Regions from separate parts of the Teredinibacter franksiae genome, predicted to be linked through region 2. Evidence: predicted binding sites of a transcription regulator. Region 2 holds the regulator's gene; each other region holds the start of a gene.

Region 1 (3,217 bases), on a different contig from region 2:
TGAGCGGCAGGAAGATCTTCCTCCGCAGGCTCTTCTTCAACAACGGTCTTATAGGTGTTGTAAGCCATAATCAACATACCTACGAGGAAAATAGAACCACCAAGGAAGCGTACAAAATAACCGGGGTAACTGGCTTCTACCGATTCTGCAAAGCTGTAGGTTAAGGTGCCGTCGGCGTTAAAGGCACGCCACATTAAGCCCTGCATAATACCGTTTACCCACATGGCGCAGATATAAAGCACGGTACCGATAGTTGAAAGCCAGAAGTGAGTGTTAACCAAGCTCACACTCCACATACGCGTTCTATTAAACAGCACGGGCAGTAAGTGATATACCGCGCCAATGGAAATCATCGCGACCCAGCCCAAAGCACCGGAGTGAACATGGCCAATGGTCCAGTCGGTGTTATGTGACAACGCGTTTACGGTCTTAATAGACATCATTGGGCCTTCGAAGGTAGACATACCGTAGAAGGACAAGGAAACCACCAAAAAGCGCAGGGTCGGGTCGGTACGCAGCTTATCCCAAGCACCCGAAAGGGTCATAATACCGTTGATCATACCGCCCCAGCTGGGTGCCAGAAGAATCAGTGACATGACCATACCCAACGATTGCGCCCAATCGGGCAACGAGGAATATATCAAGTGGTGAGGACCAGCCCAGATGTACACCGCTATCAACGCCCAAAAATGAACAATAGAAAGCTGATAGGAAAACACAGGCCGACCCGTTTGTTTCGGCACGAAGTAATACATCATGCCCAAAAAGCCGGCAGTGAGGAAAAAGCCCACCGCATTATGCCCATACCACCATTGGATCATCGCATCCATGGCGCCGGCATAAGCAGAATAAGATTTTGTGAGAGAAACCGGTACTGCCATACTGTTTACAACGTGTAACAGTGCAACGGTTACGATAAAAGCACCGAAAAACCAATTAGCCACATAGATATGAGACGTTTTTCGTTTAACAACTGTGCCAAAGAACACAATACCGTATGACACCCACACCAAGGTGATCAAAATATCAATTGGCCATTCAAGCTCGGCGTATTCCTTAGCTGAAGTCATACCCATGGGCAATGTAATAGCCGCGAGCACGATAATCAGCTGCCACCCCCAGAAGGTAAATGGGATCAGAAAACCGCCAAACAGCTTGGCCTGGCATGTTCGCTGTACGACATAAAAAGAGGTCGCAAACAACGCACAACCACCGAAGGCAAAAATCACCGCGTTAGTGTGTAACGGCCGTAAGCGCCCAAAGTGCGAGAATGGTTGAAAAATATCATTCAACTCCGGCCACATAAGTTGTGCTGCCAGCAGCACTCCTACGGCCATCCCAACAATACCCCAAACAATGGTCATTATCGTAAACTGACGTACGACCTTGTAGTTGTATGCTGGCTGCTCAGTTGCCAAGCCATCACTCATGGTTCAGTCCTATTAGTGTTGTGTTGTAAAAGAAGAGTTACCCGAGTATACGAGTGTGCTATTACCTAATTATTAAGTGCGTATTGGTAACAGGTTAGATTCCGGGCCGCAATTACGGACGATTATAAACACCGAAGAGATCATTCATTTGATTACCATCAAGCTCCGCCATAAACACCATGAATAATGGTGTTATGGCAAGGGTTAACACCTTCCGCTCAACCAGCAGCTCTTCAGCGCTTTAAAAAACCTGGGCACAGCTAAATCACCTATTAACTAAAGCACCTATATAGACTAGTCGAGCTTACGACCCTTTTGCGCAGCAATTCGCATGCGCAGTGCATTTAGCTTAATAAAGCCAGCGGCGTCTTTTTGATCATAGGCACCTGCATCATCCTCGAAAGTGGCAATACTTTCGTCAAAGAGGCTGTTAGGTGAACGGCGCCCCACTACTGTAACGGCGCCTTTATAGAGCTTCATACGAACGTCGCCGTTCACGAACTGCTGGCTTTCATCGATAAGAGCTTGAAGCATTGTCCGCTCTGGGCTCCACCAGTAACCGTTGTAGACTAGTTCGGCGTATTTTGGCATCAGCGAGTCTTTTAGATGTGCCGCTTCGCGGTCCAACGTTAAAGATTCAATCGCACGGTGTGCGGGAAGTAAAACGGTGCCTCCTGGCGTTTCATAGCAACCGCGAGATTTCATCCCTACATAGCGATTTTCTACGATATCCAAACGACCAATACCGTGGGCACCGGCTTTTTTATTGAGGGTTTCAAGCAAGGTGGCAGGTGACATGGCTTCACCATTAATCGCAACGGGGTCACCCTTCTCAAAGCTGATTTCCATGTATTCAGGGGCATCTGGCGCTTCTTCTGGTGAAACTGTCCAGCGCCACATATCGGGCTCAGCTTCGCTCCATGGGTCTTCCAGAATGTCGCCCTCATAGGAGATATGCAACAGGTTGGCATCCATGGAGTAAGGTGATTTCTTACTGGCCTTGGCAAAATCCACCGGAATGTCACGCTCTTTACAGTAGGCCATTAGCGTTTCACGGGAGGTGAGATCCCATTCTCGCCAAGGTGCAATCACTTTTACACCTGGCTTAAGTGCGTATGCACCGAGCTCAAAACGCACCTGGTCGTTACCTTTACCGGTTGCACCGTGTGAAATCGCGTCGGCGCCGGTTTCGTTGGCAATTTCGATCATGCGCTTAGCAATCAGCGGACGGGCAATAGAGGTACCCAGCAGGTACTCACCTTCGTAAATGGCATTAGCGCGAAACATCGGGAAAACATAGTCCCTAACAAACTCTTCACGCAAATCTTCAATATAGATTTCCTTAACCCCCAAAGCTTCGGCCTTGGCGCGCGCAGGTTCAACCTCTTCCCCCTGACCAATGTCGGCGGTGAAGGTAACCACCTCGCATTCGTAGGTGTCTTCCAGCCAGCGAACGATAACAGACGTGTCGAGGCCTCCAGAGTAGGCGAGAACAACTTTGTTGATTGAAGACTTATCGAGGGACATGGAAACTCCACACAAGGAAAGATTAAGATTCGAGGGCGCGAATTTTATTGGAAAGAATACCCGAACTCCAGCATTTCGAGGGTTATTTTGTCAATCCACAGCGAGGTTAGAGTTGCCCATGATCAGGCTAAGCCTACTCGACACATTTTTATCCACTTTGCCGCTACTGCTAGCAATGGGTATTTTCCAGTGGAGACTCAACCGCTGCACCGACCTTATGGTAGCCAGCGCCCGCATGATTCTGCAGCTTCTGGCTATGG
Region 2 (3,217 bases):
TAAGCAGCATGATGTTCTTGTGGTCGTCTACTGCCGTAAATAGGGTCTCAAAGTGTCCGTTTAGAACCACACTGGAATCTTGGCCTAAAGATGAAGAGTAGGTCACCCCTGCGATTAAATCGCCAAGTTCCTTGGTTACGCTGTCCATTGCTTTGAAAATTTTCTTTGTGGTTTTGTTGTCTTCAAAAATTCTGCCTTTACCGGTTAGCTGCATGTAGGTATCACATTCTACTAGCCAAGCTTTACGCTGCACCATGTAGTTCTTGATGTTGCGTATGCCGCCTTTGTAGCGGGTGTCGAAGTGCTTGCTGCGGTATTTGTCCAGGCTCTCCATCGAGGAGGTCATGAAGTCCATGCGCGTATCTTCACAAAACTTCCAGGACATATAGCCTGGGAATTGCACGTTTTTTTCAGCTTCTGCTTTATCCTTTGCGCATTTCTCGTCACATCCATAGGCTGAAGATGCTAATACCGTCAGTGCGAGGGTAAAGATCATTGCCAAGTATTTCATTCTAGGTCACCAGTTTTTCTAGCCAGAGTTTTTAGTAAATTTGTATGGTGTTTGAGGTTATTAAAGTGGCCTATATAACTAATGTCAACCCTTTGTGATCTAGGCCCTTGTCATAAAGGCTATAAGCAGGGTCGAAAAGGGTAATAGGTGCCAACTCTTTATGTATGAGAAATGAGTCACAGCGTACGTGTGATGGGGGTTTGCTAGAAGTGAGGCTTAGAAACGGCTAAAAATATAATAGATGAATAAGTAATAAATGAAACGCCTAAGAGAGCAAAACGGTATAGGCTATTTGAGGTCTGTTTTAAGGTCATAAACCCTAGTAGAATATACAGAATTATCAGCCCTAATTTGGCTGTTAGCCAATAAAAGCCGGTAAACGGGTAGCCCATGCTGAACGCCATCAGCAACCCTGTGGCAAATAGCGCTGTGTCGTTGATGTGGGGAAGAACCTTGATGGCCTTCCGCTGAAGCAGGTCGGGGCGAGAGGTGAGCCAGATGACACGGATGACGAACCCCGCCAAACTAAATATCGCAAACCAGACATGGAAATGTTTTACAGCGCTTATCACAATTTTTATTAACCGGGTAGGTTCTCAGGCGAGAGCTTTAGCCACAAGGGCTTGGAGGGTGTCGGGAAGCTGAATCTTTAGTGCCGCGCTATGGCCAGTTTCGGACATTTTGGCCCACGTCTTCTGAATAATATCAATCAGCTTGGGCTCATCGTGCTTACCGGCGAAACCAGCGAGATAATGTTTGAGAAATACCAAGCATATAACATCTTCGAGGGCCTGGGTTTCTGGGTCTCTTTTTATCTGCCGTTTTTGGATAAGGTAGCGAACACGCTGCTGTTCCTCATGGTTGTACCCAGCCTGAGCCATTAGCTCGGTCGCTCGGTCGGCATGAAACACGGATAATTGTGAGCGCCACTTTTTATAACCTGTGCGCCCCTCGGGGAAGTTTGTGCGCGGTGATTTCCAGCGTTCTATATGCTGGGCTCTCGCGGCTATTCTAAGGTTTTCAGATGCTTCAGGGTTAAATTCGCCGAGCATTCGGGACATGCGTTGCCCGTATAGTAACTCTTTCGGGGCAGGTGAGCCGGTATCTGGGCAAAGCTCAATGTTGGGATCTACAGCGTTAGCCTCGTCTATGAGTGTGACGACAAGGCTGAGCCGGGAGGGTTATCGCTCATTGGGAATGTGATCTAGTCGAAAGCGACAGAGGCGATGTTTTTCAATGCATCCATATCGTCGATGATAACGTGCTTTTTATCCAGAATAATCACTTCTTGTTTATGTAGCCGGCTAAGTACTCTGCTCACCGTTTCGATCGTTAGGCCTAGGTAGTTGCCTATATCGGAGCGGGACATTGGCAGGTAGAACTCTTTTGCCGATAGTCCGCGGTTGTGGTTACGGGTAGAGATGCTCATCAATAGTGCTGCAATACGTTCGTCAGCACTGTTTTTACTTAACAGTGTGATCAATTGTTGCTCTTGAGTGATTTCTTTACTCATAAGCTGAAAGAAGCGGCGCTGAAGGTGAGGTACCTGTGTGCTCAACTCTTCCAGGCGGGTGAAAGGTATTTCACACACCGCAGAGGTTTCCAGGGCAATGGCCGAGTTAGTGTGATGGTTGGAGGCTAGTCCGTCCATACCAATGATCTCGCCAGGAAGATAAAAGCCGGTGACTTGCTCTTGGCCGTCGTGCGTTACTTTTACCGTTTTAATGGCTCCGGAGCGCAGGGCGTAGACCGAGCGGAAGGCTTCACCTGCGTGGTAGACATGGTCTGATTTTTGTACAGGTCGACCGCGCTGAATGATGTCGTCTAGCTTACTAATGTCTTCTACATGAAGGCTAATAGGCAAGCAAATTCCAGCCAGACGGCAGTCTGCACAATTTACCTGAGGGTTTTGGTGACATTGATGACTGGCGATGGTTTGCGGAGGCATAGTTAAATCCACGACAAAGGCTGATATGGCGCTACATTATATAGGAAAATGTCGCCGGCCGTCGTGCTAGATTAGATAAATACCGTTAGATACTGAGAGGGCCTGGGTTCACCGGTAGATGGCCCGACTCTAGGGCGCTCAGATATCGTTGCGGACTACAAAAGTTTTGTAACACTAAACTTTGTAGTCGACTCGTGCCTTCGAGGCCCATATAGATACAATCTTCTTCAAGTTCTTCTTCGCCGTCGAAGATCATGGCACCTTTGCTCTGTATCTCCCTGTTCAGTAGTTTTGGGTGTAAACCAATGTAGATATAGTCTGGCGCAACCTTCTGTTGTACATCTTTTACGTGGTCGCGAAGATCATCTAGGCAATCGGCATCGTGGATTTGGATGCCAATACCCGAAAACGAGTACTGGCGTATAAGTTTCACCAGCGATTCCAGCCGTGGAATGTCCACCAAATCGTCTCGACTAAGAACGATGTGGTAATGGTTGAAGCCGAGCCCTTTAAGCAGCGCGACGTGTTCATTGTTGATTTCACTGATTTTTGTGGCAACCCGGTGGCACCGTTGTGTGGATTCCGATAAACAAAAGTGGGACGCCAAAGCGTGCATTACTTCAGTGAGTTCATAGGGCTGCCAGTATTGAAACGGGTAGCAAAGCATAAGGGTGTCAACATTGCGCTGGCCAATGGCTTCTGCCCACGCGTGAATTTCCCGGCAAAGGGTGTTGCCTGTGGAGGTAATATTGTTGTTT
Region 3 (3,217 bases), on a different contig from region 2:
GGGCTAGGGAGTCGTGTAGCTCTCGAGCGATTACCGTGCGTTCGCTTAACATCGCAAAACGGTGGTCGCGGTCTTTTTGTTCGCCCATGGATAAGGCTACTGCAAATTGGTTTGCTACTGATTGGATAAGGTTTTGCTGCCAATCGGGTAATTTGTTAGAACCATTAATGTGTAAATCGATAATGCCAAAATGACGTTCGCCCATACTGATGGAGAAGCGTTGTTGGCCCTCCAGCAATAAGGGTTTCGATTTCTGATGAATATTGCGGCAATTGTTACAATCGGTTTTTTCGCAGGGGTTATCTGTGCGGTTGTGGGCGACCAATTGTAAGTATGGGCGCTGGCCTTGCTCGGTAAATAAACAAAGCTCAAGTTTATGGTCTCCAAGAATGTCGGAAAGATCGCTGATGGTATCGGAAAAGCTAAATTTTCCGTCGTGAGATTCTAAAATGTTACGTGCGGTGGTGATGAGGAATTCCAATGCGATATTGTTTTGCTGAAGCGCACGCGTTCTTTCTTCTACTCGTTCTTCCAGTACGTTGTATGAGTCGGCAATGGATTTGCTCATTCGATTAAATGTTTCGGCGAGTAACGAGAGTTCGTCGCTACCCTCTACGTCTACTCTTTGATTGAAATCCCCTTCGCTAATTCTCTCCGCGGTTTCCGTGAGTTGTGATAAAGGTTTTTCTACCCTGTTTTTTAGCAGATAGAAAATAAGGCTTCCCACCAATACCGTTATGAATAGTGCGGCCAGTTGAAATGTGCGTAGGTTTACAATTTTTCGTTCTGCGTCTTTTTGGAATTGGTTTACCAGTGTGTCGGTGAGTAATACTTGGTTTTCCAGTAGCAGGTTAAAGTTTGGGGTGTTGGTTGGTGCGCGGTTAGCCGTTGCTTGTAAAGCGGGTTTGGTATTGCTCAGCCAGTTGAAATAAGCGATGGCGAAGTATTGGGTGAGCTTCGAATGTTCTTCTTCGGGGTCTTTGAGCAGCGAATGTTGCTGGGCGAAAATGGAATGATTCCAGGTTTTGTGTAGCTCTTCAATATTTTGCGTTGCCGCTTCAAATTCTCCTCGCTCTAGGGCAAGCCCTATGCGGTAGGTTTGCATACGCATAGAGCCAGAAAGGTTAATGGCCTGGGCGTCTTTGTCCGCAAGTTCGGTAACCCAAAACGATACAAAAATACTGATAAGCGTGATTGCGATAATTGTAGCGAGGGAGACAGTGATGTAGCTCATTACCGAGCCAAATAGCCCTTGCTGGTAGTTGTCTGTGTTCAAAGTTGTCCCCGGTCGATTTACGTATTGGTTTCACCCAGTGTCTGCGAATGTTACCCCGACAGCAATAGTGGCGGGCTAAATAGCTATTTTTGGATGTGCGCTCTTAAGCGACTGGTTGTAATGGTCTCTATTAGTCTAGAACCGCCAAGGTTAATAGTGCCCCATTTTGAGGCTGTTTACGTGCTCCGGTGCGGATTGGCGAGTGAAATTGTAAGTCAACGGACATTGGTCTTACACCGGCATACCTCTTTGTGGGTACCCAAATATAAAGGAGTAGTTAGGCCAAAATTGGCTTTGATCTGGGTCAATTGTAGTCGCTCTAAGCTTTCTATAGTGGCGGTATCTCCGTAAATGTGTGTGCATTGCGCCGTACCCACACCCTAGGGCAGCCGAGGAAAATAATCATGAGTCACTTTTTAGATAAGCTGCGGTTTTTCAATGTGAAAAAATCCAGCTTCGCCGATGGTCACGGTGTTACTACCAATGAAGATCGCGGATGGGAAGACGGGTACCGAAAACGCTGGCAGCACGACAAGATAGTGCGTTCCACTCATGGTGTGAATTGTACGGGGTCCTGCAGTTGGAAAATTTACGTAAAAGATGGCCTAGTAACCTGGGAAACCCAGCAAACCGATTATCCGCGTACGCGACCTGATCTGCCTAATCATGAACCCCGAGGCTGCCCGCGCGGTGCGAGCTTCAGCTGGTATATCTACAGTGCCAACCGGCTCAAGTACCCTAAAATTCGTAAACACCTGCTAAAGCTGTGGCGTGAAGCGAAAGCTATCCATAGCGACCCTGTTGCAGCCTGGGAATCGATTGTTTCCGACCCTGCCAAGGCAACGAGCTATAAGAGCAAGCGTGGCCTCGGTGGTTTGGTTCGCTCAGGCTGGGAAGAAGTGAATGAAATTATTGCGGCGTCCAATGTGTACACCGCTAAAACCTACGGCCCTGACCGCGTGACTGGCTTCTCTCCGATTCCCGCGATGAGCATGGTGAGTTATGCCGCAGGTTCACGTTACCTGTCTTTAATTGGTGGTAACTGCCTGAGTTTTTACGACTGGTACTGTGACCTGCCCCCTGCATCTCCTCAGGTTTGGGGTGAGCAAACCGACGTGCCGGAATCGGCCGACTGGTATAACTCTGGCTACATCATTGCCTGGGGTTCAAACGTTCCACAAACCCGTACACCCGATGCTCACTTCTTTACTGAAGTTCGTTACAAGGGTACAAAAACTGTTTCGGTAACACCGGATTATTCCGAGGTGGCGAAACTTACCGACGAGTGGGTGGCTGCCAAGCAGGGTACTGATGCGGCTGTTGCCATGGCCATGGGCCATGTAGTGCTGAAAGAATTTCATGCCGACGGTAAAAGCGACTATTTTAAGCAATACGTTAAAACCACGACTGACTTCCCGTACTTAGTAAAACTACTGCCTTCCGAGCAGGGTTTACAGCAGGGTCCGTTCCTGCGTGCTAGCGATTTGAAGAAAAATCTTGGCCAGGAGAATAACCCCGAGTGGAAAACTATTGGGCTTAATTCAAATGGCAAATTGGTTTCACCCACGGGCTCTATTGGCTATCGCTGGGGTGAAAGTGGCAAGTGGAATATTGACCAGCTCGATGGCGGTTCGGGTGTAGAAATTGACCTTACAACATCGTTGAAAGATGTCGCTGATGAAGTAGTAGAAGTTGCATTCCCTTACTTTGGGGGTCAGGAGCACGAGTTTAACTACTTCGACAGCACCGATCACGCCGACGTGCAGCTACGTAAAGTGCCGGTGAAGAAAATTAAACTGGCTGATGGCAGCGAAGCGCTAGTAGCCACAGTTTATGATCTAACACTAGCAAATTACGGTGTGGATAACGGACTAGACTGCCCGAACACGGCCAATTCGTTTGACGATGATGCACCCTATACGCCAGCCTGGCAGGAAAAAA

What was found. Region 2 encodes FNR, which switches genes on or off when oxygen is low (the NO sensors DNR and NnrR bind a similar motif). Its sites were predicted from a motif close to TTGATNNNNATCAA; they were not measured.
Region 1: ccoN (cytochrome-c oxidase, cbb3-type subunit I) is a predicted target of FNR. The motif match lies at 1,579-1,592, and genes of this name have one in related genera.
Region 3: H5336_RS06665 (nitrate reductase subunit alpha) is a predicted target of FNR. The motif match lies at 1,571-1,584, and genes of this name have one in related genera.

The regions. Positions count from the first base shown of each region.
Region 1 covers NZ_JACJUV010000001.1:1,113,708-1,116,924, forward strand. The annotation lists gene ccoN (cytochrome-c oxidase, cbb3-type subunit I) at 1-1,430, opposite strand, end outside; gene H5336_RS04480 (argininosuccinate synthase) at 1,725-2,957, opposite strand; gene H5336_RS04485 (ABC transporter permease) at 3,076-3,217, shown strand, end outside.
Region 2 covers NZ_JACJUV010000008.1:263,019-266,235, reverse strand. The annotation lists gene H5336_RS20870 (hypothetical protein) at 1-511, opposite strand, end outside; gene H5336_RS23940 (SirB2 family protein) at 715-1,083, opposite strand; gene H5336_RS20860 (DUF4202 domain-containing protein) at 1,108-1,662, opposite strand; gene fnr (fumarate/nitrate reduction transcriptional regulator Fnr) at 1,716-2,459, opposite strand; gene H5336_RS20850 (P-loop NTPase family protein) at 2,545-3,217, opposite strand, start outside.
Region 3 covers NZ_JACJUV010000001.1:1,649,384-1,652,600, reverse strand. The annotation lists gene H5336_RS06670 (ATP-binding protein) at 1-1,276, opposite strand, end outside; gene H5336_RS06665 (nitrate reductase subunit alpha) at 1,681-3,217, shown strand, end outside.